DNA from 4 places in the Streptomyces sp. NPDC029151 genome. Region 3 is predicted to be linked to each of the others. Evidence: riboswitches for the same ligand, from Rfam matches in the RefSeq annotation. Region 3 holds a riboswitch; each other region holds the start of a gene.
The links. Region 3 has a riboswitch for cobalamin ahead of ACZ4VF_RS02425 (CbtB domain-containing protein). Riboswitches for the same ligand answer to the same signal wherever they lie in the genome.
Positions count from the first base shown of each region.

Region 1: it holds a riboswitch for cobalamin, as region 3 does, so the genes downstream of both, nicT (Nickel transporter NicT) here and ACZ4VF_RS02425 (CbtB domain-containing protein) in region 3, are expected to answer to the same signal.
Region 2: it holds a riboswitch for cobalamin, as region 3 does, so the genes downstream of both, ACZ4VF_RS07995 (cobalamin biosynthesis protein) here and ACZ4VF_RS02425 (CbtB domain-containing protein) in region 3, are expected to answer to the same signal.
Region 4: it holds a riboswitch for cobalamin, as region 3 does, so the genes downstream of both, ACZ4VF_RS31175 (FecCD family ABC transporter permease) here and ACZ4VF_RS02425 (CbtB domain-containing protein) in region 3, are expected to answer to the same signal.

Region 1 is NZ_JBVHWQ010000008.1:382,681-386,322, forward strand. Features, by position in the region: gene ACZ4VF_RS28880 (nucleoside hydrolase) at 1-385, shown strand, start outside; gene nicT (Nickel transporter NicT) at 386-1,456, opposite strand; cobalamin riboswitch at 1,483-1,666, opposite strand; gene ACZ4VF_RS28890 (metalloregulator ArsR/SmtB family transcription factor) at 1,747-2,097, shown strand; gene ACZ4VF_RS28895 (glycoside hydrolase family 13 protein) at 2,178-3,642, shown strand, end outside.
Region 2 is NZ_JBVHWQ010000002.1:55,074-58,715, forward strand. Features, by position in the region: gene ACZ4VF_RS07985 (inorganic phosphate transporter) at 1-908, shown strand, start outside; gene ACZ4VF_RS07990 (hypothetical protein) at 940-1,167, shown strand; cobalamin riboswitch at 1,295-1,435, shown strand; gene ACZ4VF_RS07995 (cobalamin biosynthesis protein) at 1,548-2,492, shown strand; gene ACZ4VF_RS08000 (cobyric acid synthase) at 2,489-3,642, shown strand, end outside.
Region 3 is NZ_JBVHWQ010000001.1:610,848-614,489, forward strand. Features, by position in the region: gene ACZ4VF_RS02420 (CbtA family protein) at 292-1,041, opposite strand; gene ACZ4VF_RS02425 (CbtB domain-containing protein) at 1,063-1,284, opposite strand; cobalamin riboswitch at 1,321-1,465, opposite strand; gene ACZ4VF_RS02430 (hypothetical protein) at 2,357-3,241, shown strand; gene ACZ4VF_RS02435 (aminotransferase class I/II-fold pyridoxal phosphate-dependent enzyme) at 3,238-3,642, shown strand, end outside.
Region 4 is NZ_JBVHWQ010000010.1:113,016-116,657, reverse strand. Features, by position in the region: gene ACZ4VF_RS31185 (xanthine dehydrogenase family protein molybdopterin-binding subunit) at 1-775, shown strand, start outside; gene ACZ4VF_RS31180 (XdhC family protein) at 768-1,910, shown strand; cobalamin riboswitch at 1,921-2,066, shown strand; gene ACZ4VF_RS31175 (FecCD family ABC transporter permease) at 2,156-3,232, shown strand; gene ACZ4VF_RS31170 (ABC transporter ATP-binding protein) at 3,235-3,642, shown strand, end outside.

The sequences.
Region 1 (3,642 bases), on a different contig from region 3:
CTTCCGGCAGGTCGTCGTGGACAGCACCGAGGTGCACCGGCTGCGCGGCAGCGGCGAGCCCGGCACCCGCCTGGCCGGCGAACTCCTCGCCCACCGGCCGGCCCACCAGGGCGAGCCGCCGGAGGCCGAGGAGGCGGGCGGCCTCGGCGACGCCGGCGCGGTGTGCGCGGTCGCCGACCCGCAGGGCATCACCACCCGCCTCCTCCCGGTCGAGGTCTCCCTCGCCCCCGGCCCGACCCGCGGCCAGACCATCGTCGACCGGCGGCCCCGGCTGGGCGAGTCGGAGATCCATGAGGGGGGCCGTGAGACGGCCCTGGTGGACGTCGCGCTGGAGGTCGACGCCGACCGGTACGTGAAGCTGTACCTGGAGACGGTGCGGCGGTAGTCAGTCGGCGGCCGACCAGCGTTCCTCCACGCGGGCCAGCCGCCAGTACGCCAGGGCCGCCGCCCACACCGCCACGAACAGGCCGACGATGAGGTAGCCGACGTTGCCGAGGTCGAGGCCGGCGATCCAGCCGGTCACGGCGTCGTGCAGGGCGAACTTCTCGTGCAGGACGCCGACCAGTTCGATCGTGCCGATGAAGAAGGCGACCGCGATGGACAGGCCGGTGATGGCGAGGTTGTAGAAGACCTTGCGGACGGGGTTGGCGAACGCCCACTGGTAGGCGAAGTTCATGAACGTGCCGTCGAGGGTGTCGAACAGGCTCATCCCGGCGGCGAAGAGGAGGGGCAGGCACAGGACCGCGTACCAGGGCAGGCCGGCCGCCGCGCCGGAGCCCGCCATCACCATCAGCGTGACCTCGGTGGCCGTGTCGAAGCCGAGGCCGAAGAGGAAGCCCAGCGGGTACATCTGGCCGGGCCGGGAGACGGACTTGGTGAGGCGGCCGAGGATCCGGTTCATGAAGCCGCGCGAGTCCAGGTGCTGTTCCAGCTCCTTCTCGTCGTACGCGCCCGCGCGCATCGCCCGGAAGACCTTCAGGATGCCCACCAGGGCGACCAGGTTCAGGGCGGCGATGAGGTAGAGGAACGTGCCGGAGATCGTCGTACCGAGGAAGCCGAGCACCTGGTGGGTGGTGGAGCCCTCGTTCGTCACCTTGCCGGCGAGCGAGGTGCCGCCCGCGATCAGCAGGGCCAGCAGGACGACGACGCTGGAGTGGCCGAGCGCGAACCAGAAACCCACCGACACCGGCCGCTTGCCGTCGGCCATCAGCTTGCGCGTGGTGTTGTCGATCGCCGCGATGTGGTCGGCGTCGAAGGCGTGCCGCATGCCCAGGGTGTAGGCGGTGATGCCGAGACCGACCCCGAAGACGTCGGTGCCGACCTTGTAGTGGCGGGGGGCCACGAGGAGGTACAGGATGCCGAAGGCCACGAGGTGCAGGGCGACGATCACCGCCATCAGGCCCGCCGTCCTGACGGTGTCCTCGCGTCGCCAGCGGAAGGTCGTGACATCGGCCATCGTTCATGCTCCAGCACCTCGTGGATCACTTCATGAGTGCCGTGGCCGGTCTCCTGGCTTACGGGTCGCACGTCCGCCGTCCCTGCCTTCCCGGTCGTACGACCAGTGGCCCGGCGGGTGCCGGACGGGACGGGAACTCCCCGATCACAGTGGCGAGGGCCGCGTCGACCTTGCATCGACTTCCCGAACACCACGGCCCGCCCACCGTAGAGGGGCGCGCGGTTCCCTGCATAGCTGCGCACCCGCGCAGGTATTCAAGATCACAAAAGTGCGCCTGCGAGGATGTGGTCATGCATCTCGTGCCTGCCGACCGAGCCGACCGTCGCACCATCGACGGTCACCGGGTGTGCGAGGCGATCGCCGCCATCGGCGACGCGGGGCTCCTGCGCACCTGGGCCGACCGTTTCTCCCTGCTGGCCGACGCCAACCGGCTCGCGCTGCTGCTCGCCCTGCACCGCACCGGGCCGCTCGCCGTGTCGGACCTCGCCGTCGCCACGGGCATGAACGACCCGGCCGTCTCCCAGGCCCTGCGGCTGCTGCGGGCGGCCGGGGTCGTGGCCGGGGAGAAGGAGGGGCGCGTGGTGCGGTACCGGGTGGTGGACGTGGAGGTACAGGGCCTGTTGGAGCACTGCACGGCCTGACCACCCACGAAAAGGTTCCCTTTCCGGGCACTGTGGACAGATACAGATTCCGCACTGTCGTCCGTCCCATGGGAGCCCGTATGGCAGACCACTCGCCGGACCTCTCGCCCAGGAACCCCGACTGGTGGCGCCAGGCCGTCATCTACCAGGTGTACCCGCGCAGTTTCGCCGACGCCGACGGAGACGGCCTCGGCGACCTCCGGGGTGTCACCCAGCGTCTGGACCACCTGGCCGCGCTCGGCGTGGACGCCCTGTGGCTGAGCCCCTTCTACCCCTCCGAACTCGCCGACGGCGGCTACGACGTCATCGACCCGCGCGGCGTCGACGAGCGCCTCGGCACCCTGGACGACTTCGACGCCCTGGTCGCCGAGGCGCACCGGCTCGGCCTCAAGGTCGTCGTGGACATCGTCCCCAACCACACCTCCCACCTGCACCCCTGGTTCGAGGAGGCGCTGCGCGCCGGACCCGGCTCCGCCGCCCGGGAGCGGTACGTCTTCCGGCCGGGGCGCGGCGCGCACGGGGAGCTGCCGCCCACCGACTGGCAGTCGGTGTTCGGCGGCAGCGCCTGGCGGCGGGTGCCCGACGGGGAGTGGTACCTCCACCTCTTCGCCCCCGAACAGCCCGACCTCAACTGGGACAACGAGGAGGTCCGCGCCGACTTCCGCACCACCCTGCGGTTCTGGTCCGACCGGGGCGTGGACGGCTTCCGCGTCGACGTCGCCCACGGCCTGGCCAAGGACCTCACCGAACCGCTGCGGGACGTCGGCGGCCTCGGCGCGACCGGCGAGCAGGCGCTGCCGCTGGTGCCGCCGGGCAGCCACCCGTACTGGGACCGGGACGAGGTCCACGAGATCTACCGGGACTGGCGCAAGATCTTCGACGCGTACAGCCCGCCGCGCATGGCCGTCGCCGAGGCCTGGGTGCCGGGCGACCGCCGCGCCCTGTACGCCCGGCCCGACGAACTCGGCCAGGCGTTCAACTTCGAGTACCTGGAGGCCCGCTGGGACGCCGGGGAGCTGCGGGACGTCATCACCGGCTCGCTGGCCACGGCCCGGGCCGCCGGGGCCTCCGCGACCTGGGTGCTGTCCAACCACGACGTCGTACGCCACGCCTCCCGGCTGATGCTGCCGCCGGACACCGACCCGGCCGCCTGGCTGCTCGCCGACGGTGCCGCGCCCGCCGTCGACACGGCGGCCGGGCTGCGCCGGGCCCGGGCGGCGACCCTGCTGATGCTGGCGCTGCCCGGCTCGGCCTACCTCTACCAGGGCGAGGAACTCGGCCTGCCGGAGGTCGCCGACCTGCCCGTCGAGGTGCTCCAGGACCCGATCTGGGAGCAGACCGGCCATGTCCGCAAGGGCCGCGACGGCTGCCGCGTGCCGCTGCCGTGGACGACGACCGGACCCAGTCACGGCTTCGGGCCCGGGGCCTCCTGGCTGCCGCAGCCCGCGTCCTTCGCGGCGTACGCCGTCGACGCGCAGACCGGGACCGAGGGCTCCACGCTGGAGCTGTACCGCACGGCCCTGCGGCTGCGCCGCAAGCTGCTCG
Region 2 (3,642 bases), on a different contig from region 3:
CCACCGTCGCCTCCGCCGGCTTCGGCGCCGTCCACGGTGACGTCCTCGTCACCAAGGTGCTGCTCCCGGCCGTCGCCGCGCCGATCGTGGCGGGCCTCGCCTCGCTGCTGGCCACCCGGTTCTCCTACGGCGTCGGCGGCACCGCCGAGGGCGAGGCCACCCGCAAGGGCTACCGCGTCGGCCAGATCGCCTCCGCCGGCCTGGTCTCCCTCGCGCACGGCACCAACGACGCCCAGAAGACGATGGGCATCATCACCCTCGCCCTCGTCGCGGGCGGCTCGATCGCCCCCGGCTCCAACCCCCCCACCTGGGTGATCCTCTCCGCCGGCCTGGCCATCGCGCTCGGCACCTACATCGGCGGCTGGCGCATCATCCGCACCATGGGCAAGGGCCTGACCGACCTGGAGCCGCGCCAGGGCTTCGCCGCCCAGACCAGCGCCGCGACCGCCATCCTGGCCTCCTCCCACCTCGGCTTCTCCCTCTCCACCACCCACGTCGTCTCCGGCTCGGTGATGGGCGCGGGCCTGGGCCGCAAGGGCGGTGTGGTCCGCTGGTCGACCGCGACCCGCATGTTCGTCGCCTGGGCGCTCACCCTCCCGGCCGCCGCGCTGGTCGGCGCGGGCGCCGAGTCCGTCACCGACCTCGGTGACTGGGGCACCGCCGTGGTCGCCGTCTTCCTGGTCGCCGCGTCCGCCGCGATCTGGAAGATCTCCCGCCGCGAGGTCGTCGACCACACCAACGTGGTGGAGGAGACCGAGGAGCCGGCCGGTGTGGTCACCACCGCCATCGCCGCCGTGATCCCGCCGCCCACCGGCACGGTCGCCGCCGAGGTGGACCTCACGTTCCCGCAGCAGGCCACCGCGTCCGCCGAACCGGCCCCGGCCGCCCCGCCGGCCGCCGCGGTCTGACCCCGAGCACCCGGTTACCGAAGGAAGCACTATGAAGATCGACTGGGCAGCCCTGGGCTCCGTGTTCGGCGTCAGTCTCGTGGCCACCGTGGGCCTGGTGACCCTGTTCACGCTCGGCATCGCGGGCCTGAACCGGCGCGAGAAGGCCACGGCACAGGGGGGCTCCGCCGCCCTCGCCGTCACCGGCGCCTACCTCTGCTTCGCCGCCTGCGCGGCGGCGGTGGCGTACGGCATCAACCTGATCGTGGCCAAGGCCTGACCACACCACCGAAAGGCTCCCCGCACACGCCGTGCGGGGAGCCTTCGTCGTACCCCGGCAGACCCCGCACGCCCCGCGGTGTGGGGATCAGCACACTGTCCCCACGCAGGTCAAAGGCAAGTTGACGGCCGTTCCGGGCGCGTGGTGGACTGCCCAGGCCATCAACGGCGGCAGGAGAGGAAGCCGGTGCGAATCCGGCGCGGTCCCGCCACTGTCACCGGGGAAGAACCCCCGGGAGCCAGGAACTCTCACCGCCGATTCACGTCGAACCAGGGCGCGGACACCCTGAGTGAGGACACATATCGCCATGCTCGGCTGCCGATCGAGGACCAGCACCAGGCCTGTCGGGCCCGTTCCTGTGCCCACGGCCGGCTGAGCCGATGGGTGCCGATCGCACGTACGCGTACGGCGCCGCCGCCGGCGTCCTCGGCGACCTGCTCCTCGGCGATCCCCGCCGCGGACATCCGGTCGCTGCTTTCGGACGGGCGGCCGGGGCCGTGGAAGGCGCGTTGTGGCACGACCACCGCGGCTGGGGCGCCCTGCACACCACGGTGTGCGCCGGTGGCGCCGTCGCGCTCGGCGCACTCGCCGCACGCGCCGTACGCCCCTCCCCCACCGCCTCCGTCGCGCTGACCGCCGCCGCCACCTGGGCCGTCGTCGGCGGCACCTCGCTCGCCCGCGAGGCCCGCGCCATCGGGCGCGCCCTGGAGGCCGGGGACATCGACGCCGCCCGGGCCCGGCTGCCCCACCTGTGCGGCCGGGACCCGCAGGCGCTGGACGCCGACGGTGTCGCCCGGGCCGTGGTCGAGTCGGTCGCCGAGAACACCTCGGACGCCGTCGTCGGCGCCCTCGTCTGGGGTGCCGTCGCGGGGGTCCCGGGGCTCCTCGGGTTCCGGGCGGTCAACACCCTGGACGCGATGGTCGGCCACAAGTCCCCCCGCCTGCGGCGCTTCGGCTGGGCCTCCGCCCGCCTCGACGACGTCGCCGGCTGGCCGGGGGCCCGGCTGACCGCCGTACTCGCCGCCGCGGCCGGACCCGATCCGCGGGGTGCGCTGCGCGCCTGGAAGGCCGACGCGCGCCGGCACCCGAGCCCCAACGCCGGTCCCGTGGAGGCCTCCTTCGCGGGCGCCCTCGGCGTACGCCTGGGCGGGACGCTCTCCTACGGAGGGCGGGTCGAGCACCGGCCCGTCCTCAACGGCGCCGGCGGGCGGCCGGTCCAGGTCTGCGACATCGACCGGGCCGTACGGCTCTCCCGCCGCGTCGGCCTGCTCGCCCTCGCCGGCACGCTCGCCGCACGCCGGCTGCTGAAAGGACGCGGGAAGTGAACGGTGGTCTCCTCGTCGCCGGCACCACCTCCGACGCCGGCAAGAGCGTCGTGACGGCCGGCATCTGCCGCTGGCTGGTACGCCAGGGGGTGAAGGTCGCGCCGTTCAAGGCGCAGAACATGTCGTTGAACTCGTTCGTCACGCGCGAGGGCGCCGAGATCGGCCGGGCGCAGGCGATGCAGGCGCAGGCCTGCCGGATCGAGCCGACCGCGCTGATGAACCCGGTGCTGCTCAAGCCCGGCGGCGAGCAGAGCAGCCAGGTGGTGCTGCTGGGCAAGCCGGTGGGCGAGCTGAGCGCACGCGGGTACCACGGCGGGCGCCAGCAGCGGCTGCTGGGCACGGTGCTGGACTGCCTGGCCGAGTTGCGGGGCACGTATGACGCGGTGATCTGTGAGGGGGCGGGCAGTCCGGCCGAGATCAACCTCCGGCGGACGGACATCGTCAACATGGGCGTCGCACGCAACGCGCGGCTGCCCGTGCTCGTCGTCGGCGACATCGACCGCGGGGGCGTGTTCGCCTCCTTCTTCGGTACCGTCGCCCTGCTCTCCCCCGAGGACCAGGAACTGGTCGCCGGGTTCCTGGTGAACAAGTTCCGGGGCGATGTCTCCCTGCTGGAGCCGGGGCTGGACATGCTCCGGGACCTGACCGGGCGGCGGACCTACGGGGTACTGCCCTTCCGGCACGGGCTCGGCATCGACGAGGAGGACGGTCTGCGCGTCTCCCTGCGCGGCACCGTCCGGGAGTCCACCGTGACCCCGCCCGTCGGCGAGGACGTGCTGCGGGTCGCCGTGTGCGCGATCCCGCTGATGTCCAACTTCACCGACGTGGACGCGCTGGCCGCCGAACCGGGGGTCGTGGTGCGGTTCGTGGACCGGCCGGAGGAGCTGGCGGACGCCGACCTCGTCGTGGTCCCGGGCACGCGCGGGACCGTACGGGCGCTGGAGTGGCTGCGCGAGCGCGGGCTCGCGGACGCGCTGGTACGGCGGGCCGCCGAACAGCGTCCCGTCCTCGGGGTCTGCGGCGGCTTCCAGATCCTCGGCGAGCACATCGAGGACGAGGTCGAGTCCCGCGCCGGAGCCGTCCCGGGTCTCGGCGTGCTGCCGGTCCGGGTGCGCTTCGCCCGCGAGAAGACCCTCACCCGGCCCAGCGG
Region 3 (3,642 bases):
CGTTGACACCTGCGATCGCGGGAGACCCGCCCGGTGCAGCCCTCCCCCTGTGCGGCGATCAGGGTCTCCAGGTCGTGGACCAGCCGTACGGTGCGTGTGGCCTGCTGGGCGAGGAACCGTACGGCTGGGGGATCCTGGCCGCTTGGTTCCTCCGCTCCTCGGCCGGGTGGTCCGCGTCCGGTCGGGCTGCCTGTCGTGTCGCCGTACGCGCTCTTCCGCCGGACTCGGTGTCCGAAGAACGCCGGAGGGCCCCCGGATGGTTCCGCGGGGCCCTCGGTCGTCCGGAAGGAATCAGTGCGCGGCCGGAACCGCGCTTCCGCCGGCGGCTGCCGGCCTGGGGTTCAGCAGGCGTTCCGCCAGTTCCCCGAAGAGCAGGCCGAAGCCGGCCCACAGGACGGACTGGACGGCCAGGGCGGACAGCCGGAACCTCCACAGCAGGGCGGCCGGGAAGTCCCCCGGCACCTCGTTGACGACCGGCAGGAACGCGTAGGCCAGGCCGATGACGACGGCGAAGGCGGCCACCGCGGCGACCGTCGCCCACCAGGTGCCCAGGGTGGGCGCGAGGCGCTTGCCCAGGATGGTGGCGGCGACCGCCAGGAGGACGCTGAGCAGCATCATCAGGAAGTACAGCGTGGTCCGTTCGCCGATGGTGCCGGGGTCGCCGACCGAGGGCGGGTTGGCCGGGTACTTCAGGAACGGCACGACGTACACGGCGAGCAGTGCGCAGCCGGACAGCAGCAGGGCGGTCGCCCGCGGGGTGAAGCGGCCTACGCGGCCGAGCGCGAAGCAGTAGGCGAGCGCGGCGATGCCGCCGAACGCGACTCCGTAGACGAGGACGCCGGTGGCCAGGCCCGCGGTGGACTGCAGGGAGCGGGAGACGACTTCCATCTCGTGCTCGTGGGAGTGCGCGTCCTCGAAGGCGATCGCCTTGTCGACGCTCGGCTCACCGAGGAGGTAGGCCGCGACGAGGGCGAGCACGCCGGCGACGAGGCCGGCGAGCATGCCCCGCACGAGAAGGTTCCGTACGGTTGCGGAGTTCATGGGCGGTGCTGTCCCCTCGCGTCAGTGGCAGGGGAAGCCGAGCAGGTGACGGGCGTCGTGCACCCACTCGTGGACGCCGGTGCCGTTGAAGACGGAGGTGGCGCCCTGCTCGGCGCCGACGAAGTAGAGCAGGACGAGCATCAGGATGCCGAAGAAGACCGCCCAGGGAGCCACCGCCCTCAGCGGCAGCTTGGCGGGGACTGCGGGAGTGGTGGCTGTCGGCCGGACGACGGTCTGCGCCATGGCAGGACCTCCTCTGGGAGTTCGCGTCCCATCTCGGTGGTGCACAGGACGACGGCCACGGGTCTGACTCACGAACACCCCTGCGGTGCCCGCACACAGTGGCGCGACCGTGCCGGATTCCCACCGGCTTCCGTCTCGCCGTCGTCGATATCGGACAGACCGTACCGCGCGGCGCGAGGATGGCCAAGACCGCCTTCGCCGGCGTGATCTTCTTCTCCCGCCGAGTGGGACGGTACGGGCTCCGTGGTTCTGCGGTGACGGAGCTCCGGCGGCGCGTGCGGGGACGAAGGCGACTGTGCTCTCCTGCCGGTCGGCGTTGGCCGAGCGGAAGAGGCTCCGTTCAGAGCGGACGCCTTCCCCGAGCGTGGTCCCGAAGGCCCGGTCGGCCTGCTTACTTCGCCATCGTTGCGACAGGCAGCGACATGCCGGCGACCCTCTCGGCGGCGGCCAGGGCTTCGCCGAGCAGGTCGTCGGTGGGGCCCACAGGGGAGACCGGTCCGGCTCGCTCGGCTTCGGCCGCGCCCATGGTGCGCCAGGGCGCATCCGGTGACCGTCGCCACGGTCCCCCGAGCGACCGGTGGGCGTGAGGTGCTGGTGCCGGCTGTCCACGGCTCGCTCCCGGGCTCTCGTTCCGACTTCCCCCAACTCGGTTCGTTTGGCCGTGGGCGACGGTACGGCCTCCAGCCTGCAGGAGCCGGTCATCCTGCGGATCGCCACGGTCCCGGTGATGATCAGGCCTGCGTGCGGGCACGTAGAGGCGACGAACGCGCTGTCGCGCGTCCCCTCGCCGCAGGTGTGGCTCTGCAGGGGCGGATGCGCCGGGTCCGGACTTCGTCGTGCCTGGGCACACTCAAGGAATCCCGGCGCCGCTTGATCTACGCGCTGATGCCGGCCACCGTCCCGCCGAAGCTCTGTCCCCCACCCTGCCCCCTGTGCGACGAACTCCTCAGACATCCGCCCCCGGACCCACTGTGGCGTTTCGGCTCGATCCCGCTCTTATGCGCTGAGCGCGCAGGGTAGTGCACTCAAGTGGTACCCCGGATCGCCGGGCTCGCGAGGGGGCGAGGGAGCTGTGACGTCGACGCTGAAGGCATACGGCCCGCCTGGAAACCTGATGGAGTACCTCCCTGATCCGTACGAACCGATCGACCGGTGGTACCAGGCCAGGAACGCATCAAATGTTCGCACCACGGCCCGAATAGTCCGGGATCTTTGTCCGGAGGCCGACCTGTTCGTGGACCCTCTGGCCGGCGGGGGGAGTTCGGCCTGCGCGGCACGCCTGCTCGGACTGCCCTTCTTCGGCATCGAGCTGGACCCCTTGCTGGCCTGCGTGTGTCTCGCCAAGTCGGTGGCCGAGTCCGATCATGCGAGGAACCTGCCCGCACAGGTGGACCCCGACCTACCGATGCCGTCATGTCTCTCAGTGGCTCGCCGGATGAGTACACACACCGAACACCCGGTGTCGGACGGCGACATGCTGGCGGATCTGAAGGGCAGCCCGTGCCCGTCTGCGACGTCGCACGTGCTGTGGGGCGACGCGACGCAGACAGAGGCTTGGGCTGAACTCCATGTGGAGGCCCGGCACGCTGTGCTTTACACCTCTCCTCCGTTCGGGCTCTCCTCTCCACGGCCCGCTGCCTCTCCGGAACTCCGGGCGGAGGCCGAGCTGGCCCTGACAGCGGCGGGGGCCGCTCGATCCGGCAACGGGCCCGGGAGCTTCGCCTCCTACGACCGGATCGCATCCGCCGTCGTCGTCCGAGCGGCGCAAAGACTCCGGCGACTCACCGTCATCCTTGAGCACGAGCCGGCCGACGACGGCTCCGATTCCCGCTTCCTGACGATCCGTCGACTGACCGACGCACTGGGCAACCGCATACGGAACGTCCGAATCCTGGAGTGCGGCGCCTACTCACCCCGTGGCCTGTTTTCCCTGATCGTCTGCGAGGTGGCTCAGTGAAAGCGCACTCGCCTTACTCACTCACCGCACATGAGTGGCCCGCCCTCGCCGCCGACACCATCAACCTGGCGGACGCGCACGCCCGTCATTCCCTGTCAGCGGACTCGGTCCGACGCCTCTCCGAAGTGACGCACGATCTCTTGGCCAACGCCGGGGCCGACTACTTCGAGGCGGAATCGTGGTTCCGCGAGGCTCTCACGCGACACACCGGCCAGCACTACCCGGTTCACTCCTCCTATCTGACCTACTCCGCTTCGATCGCCCTCGATGTGATCGCCAAGTACCTGCGGTCGGTGCCCGGGCCGATCGGCATGATCACGCCGACGTTCGACAGTGTGCCGGCGCTCTTCGCCCGGAGCGGCCTTGATCTGCTACCCGTCCCAGAGGACCGCATCCTCCCG
Region 4 (3,642 bases), on a different contig from region 3:
CGCGCATCCGGACGGCACCTTCACCGTGCGGATCTCCGCGGCCGACATCGGCACCGGGGCCCGTACCGCGCTCACCCTCGTCGCCGCGGACGCCCTCCAGGTGGCCCCGGAGCGCATCCGGATGCGTATCGGCGACAGCGACTTCGGCCCGGCGATGATCGCCGGCGGCTCCATGGGCACCCGCTCCTGGTCCTGGGCCGTCAAGACCGCGGCCGGTGAACTCCGCGAACGGCTGGCCCTCGGCGCCGACGTCCCCGAAGAGGGCCTCACCGTGCACTCCGACACCACCGCGGCCCTCGGCGCCCTCACCCCCGCCGAACGGCACTCCTTCGGGGCGCAGTTCGCGGAGGTCGCCGTGGACGTCACCACCGGCGAGGTACGCGTGCGGCGCATGCTCGGCATCTTCGCGGCCGGCCGAATCGTCAACCCGCTCACCGCACGCAACCAGCTCCGGGGCGGCATGATCTGGGGCATCTCCATGGCCCTGCACGAGGAGGCGGCCCGGGACCGCGCCTCCGGCGGCCACGTCGGCGCCGACCTCGCCGGCTACCACGTCGCCACCCACGCCGACGTACCCCGCGTCGAGGCCGACTGGATCGACGACACCGACCCCGACGACCCCGTGGGGATCAAGGGCATCGGCGAGATCGGCATCGTCGGCGCCGCCGCCGCCGTCGCCAACGCGGTCTGGCACGCGACCGGTGTGCGCCACCGCAGTCTGCCCATCCGGCCGGACCGTGTCCTGTCGGCCGCCACGGGGGCGACGGATGCTTGACCTGGCCGCGCAACTGCACCGCTGGATCGAGGAGGGACGCGAGTTCGCCGTCGCCACCGTGGTGTCCGTGGGCGGCAGCGCACCGCGCGGCCCCGGCGCCGCCCTCGCCGTCGACCGCGAGGGCACCGCCATCGGCTCGGTCTCCGGCGGCTGCGTCGAGGGCGCGGTGTACGACCTGTGCCACGAGGCGCTGCGGACCGGAGAGAGCATCCGCGAACGGTTCGGCTACAGCGACGAGGACGCCTTCGCCGTGGGCCTGACCTGCGGCGGCACCATCGACATGCTGATCACGCCGGTGGCCGGCGGGTCGCCCGCCCGGACGGTCGTCGCATCGGCTCTGTCGGCCGCCGCCGGGGGCCGGCCGGCAGCCCTCGCCCGGGTCGCCCACGGCCCGGCCGAACTCCTGGGGCAGGCCCTGCTGGTCCGGTCCGACGGCACGTCCGAGGGCGGCCTCGGCGGCCATCCGGACCTGGACCGTACGGCGGCGCAGGAGGCCCGGGCCCTGCTGGAGGCGGGCCGCACCGGCACGGTGGACCTCTCCGCGGACGGTTCGCACTGCCCCGGAGGCCTGACGCTGCTGGTCGAGTCGAACGTGCCGCCCCCGCGCATGATCGTGTTCGGTGCGGTCGACTTCGCCTCGGCGCTGGCCCGGGCCGGCAAGTTCCTCGGCTACCACGTGACCGTCTGCGACGCCCGCCCCGTCTTCACGACCCGCGACCGCTTCCCGGACGCCGACGAGGTCGTGGTCGACTGGCCGCACCGGTACCTGCGGCGCACCGAGACCGACGCCCGTACGGTCCTGTGCGTGCTCACCCACGACGCCAAGTTCGACGTACCCCTGCTGAAGGTGGCCCTCCGGATGCCGGTCGCGTTCGTCGGCGCGATGGGCTCGCGCCGTACCCACGAGGACCGCGACCGGCGCCTGCGGTCGGAAGGCGTGACCGAACGCGAACTGGCCCGGCTGCGCTCACCGATCGGCCTCGACCTCGGCGCCCGCACACCGGAGGAGACCGCCCTGTCGATCGCCGCGGAGATCGTCGCCGCCAGGCGGGGCGGCACGGGCGTCCCGCTGACCGGCTCGGACACGCCGATCCATCACGAGACCGGAGAGGGCGGCAGGCCGGCGGTCGCCTGAGTCCGGGCTCGTGGCGAGCTGATCGTTTTGTTAGGCTCACCTTGCCTTCCGTGGGGGAAGCCCGGTGAGAGTCCGGCACTGACCCGCAACGGTGTGCGCGACGGCCCCGTGGTCCGTCGCGCGAGTCCGGTCGCCCGCGGAGGGCTGAGCGACCCGTTGACTGCTCGCCGTGGACTGCGAGAAGGGGCCGCGCGGCCGGCACGGCCGTACGGGCCGTCCCCTGCTCGGCATCCAGCAGGCGGCCCATGCGAAGGACGGCCCCCACCGTGCGCCGAAGAACGGCCCTCCGCCGGATACCCGTACTGCCCCTCGGCCTCGGGCTCGGCGCCCTGCTGGTGCTGTCGCTGCTGTGCGGAGTCGGGCTCGGGGCCGCCGGCATCGGCTGGGGGGACTCGCTCCGCTTCCTGTGGGCCGGGCTCACCGGCGGCACCGTGCACGCGCCCGACGCGGCCGCCTACACCATCGTCTGGGAGATCCGGCTGCCCCGGGTCCTGCTCGGCGCGGTCGTCGGGGCGGGGCTCGCGGCCGTCGGTGTCGCCGTGCAGGCCATGGTCCGCAATGCCCTGGCCGACCCGTTCGTCCTGGGGATCTCCTCCGGCGCGGCGGTCGGCGCCAACGCCGTCATCCTGCTGGGAGCACTCGCGGGACTCGGGGTGTGGGCGCTGTCGGTGTCGGCGTTCGCCTCGGCGCTCGCGGCCATGGGGCTCGTGTACGCCGTGGCCCGCTCGCCCCGCGGACTGGCCCCGCTGCGGCTGATCCTCACCGGCACGGCGCTGGCGTACGGCTTCGAGGCCGTCACCACCGTCATGGTGTTCGGCGCGGCCCGCGGCGAGGCGGCCCGGTCGGCCATGATGTGGCTGCTGGGCAGCCTGGGCGGCGCGACCTGGGCACAGGTACCGCTCGCCGCGGTGACCGTGGCGGCCGGCTGCGCCTGGCTGCTGATGCGGGCGGAGACACTCGACGCGCTCGCCATGGGCGACGAGACCTCGGCCGCCCTCGGCGTCCGACCGTCCCGGATACGACGGGAGTTGTTCCTGGTGACCGCCGCTGTCACGGGAACCGTCGTCGCGGTCAGCGGGGCCATCGGCTTCGTGGGGCTGATGGTGCCGCACGTCGTGCGGATGCTGGTCGGTGCCGGACACCGCCGGGTGCTGGCCGTGGCCCCGCTCGCCGGCGCGGTGCTGCTGGGATGGGCGGACCTGCTGTCCCGGCTGTTGCTCGCCCCGGCCGAGCTGCCGGTCGGCGTGGTCACCGCGGTGGTCGGGGTCCCCGCGTTCCTCCTGCTGATGCGGCGCGGCGGCGACGCCTTCGGGGGGCGCTGAGCATGCGGCTCGACATCGACCGGGTGACCATCGAGACCGCCGGGGCCCGGATCGTGGACGACGTCCGACTCACCGTCGGCAGCGGGACGTTCGCCGGACTCGTCGGCCCCAACGGCAGCGGCAAGTCCACCCTGCTGCGCAGCGTGTACCGGGCGCTGCGGCCGACGGGCGGGGCGGTACGGCTGGACGGCGACGACCTCCACGCCATGCGACCGCGGTCCGCCGCGCGCGCGGTGGCCGCGCTGCCCCAGGAGTCGACGGCCGAGTTCGACTTCACCGTGGCCGAGGTGGTCGCCATGGGACGGCTGCCCCACAGGAACCGCGACTCCGCCACGGACCACGGGATCCGCGCCCGGGCGATGGACCGCACGGGCGTCGCCCACCTCGCCGACCGGGGGTTCCTCAGCCTG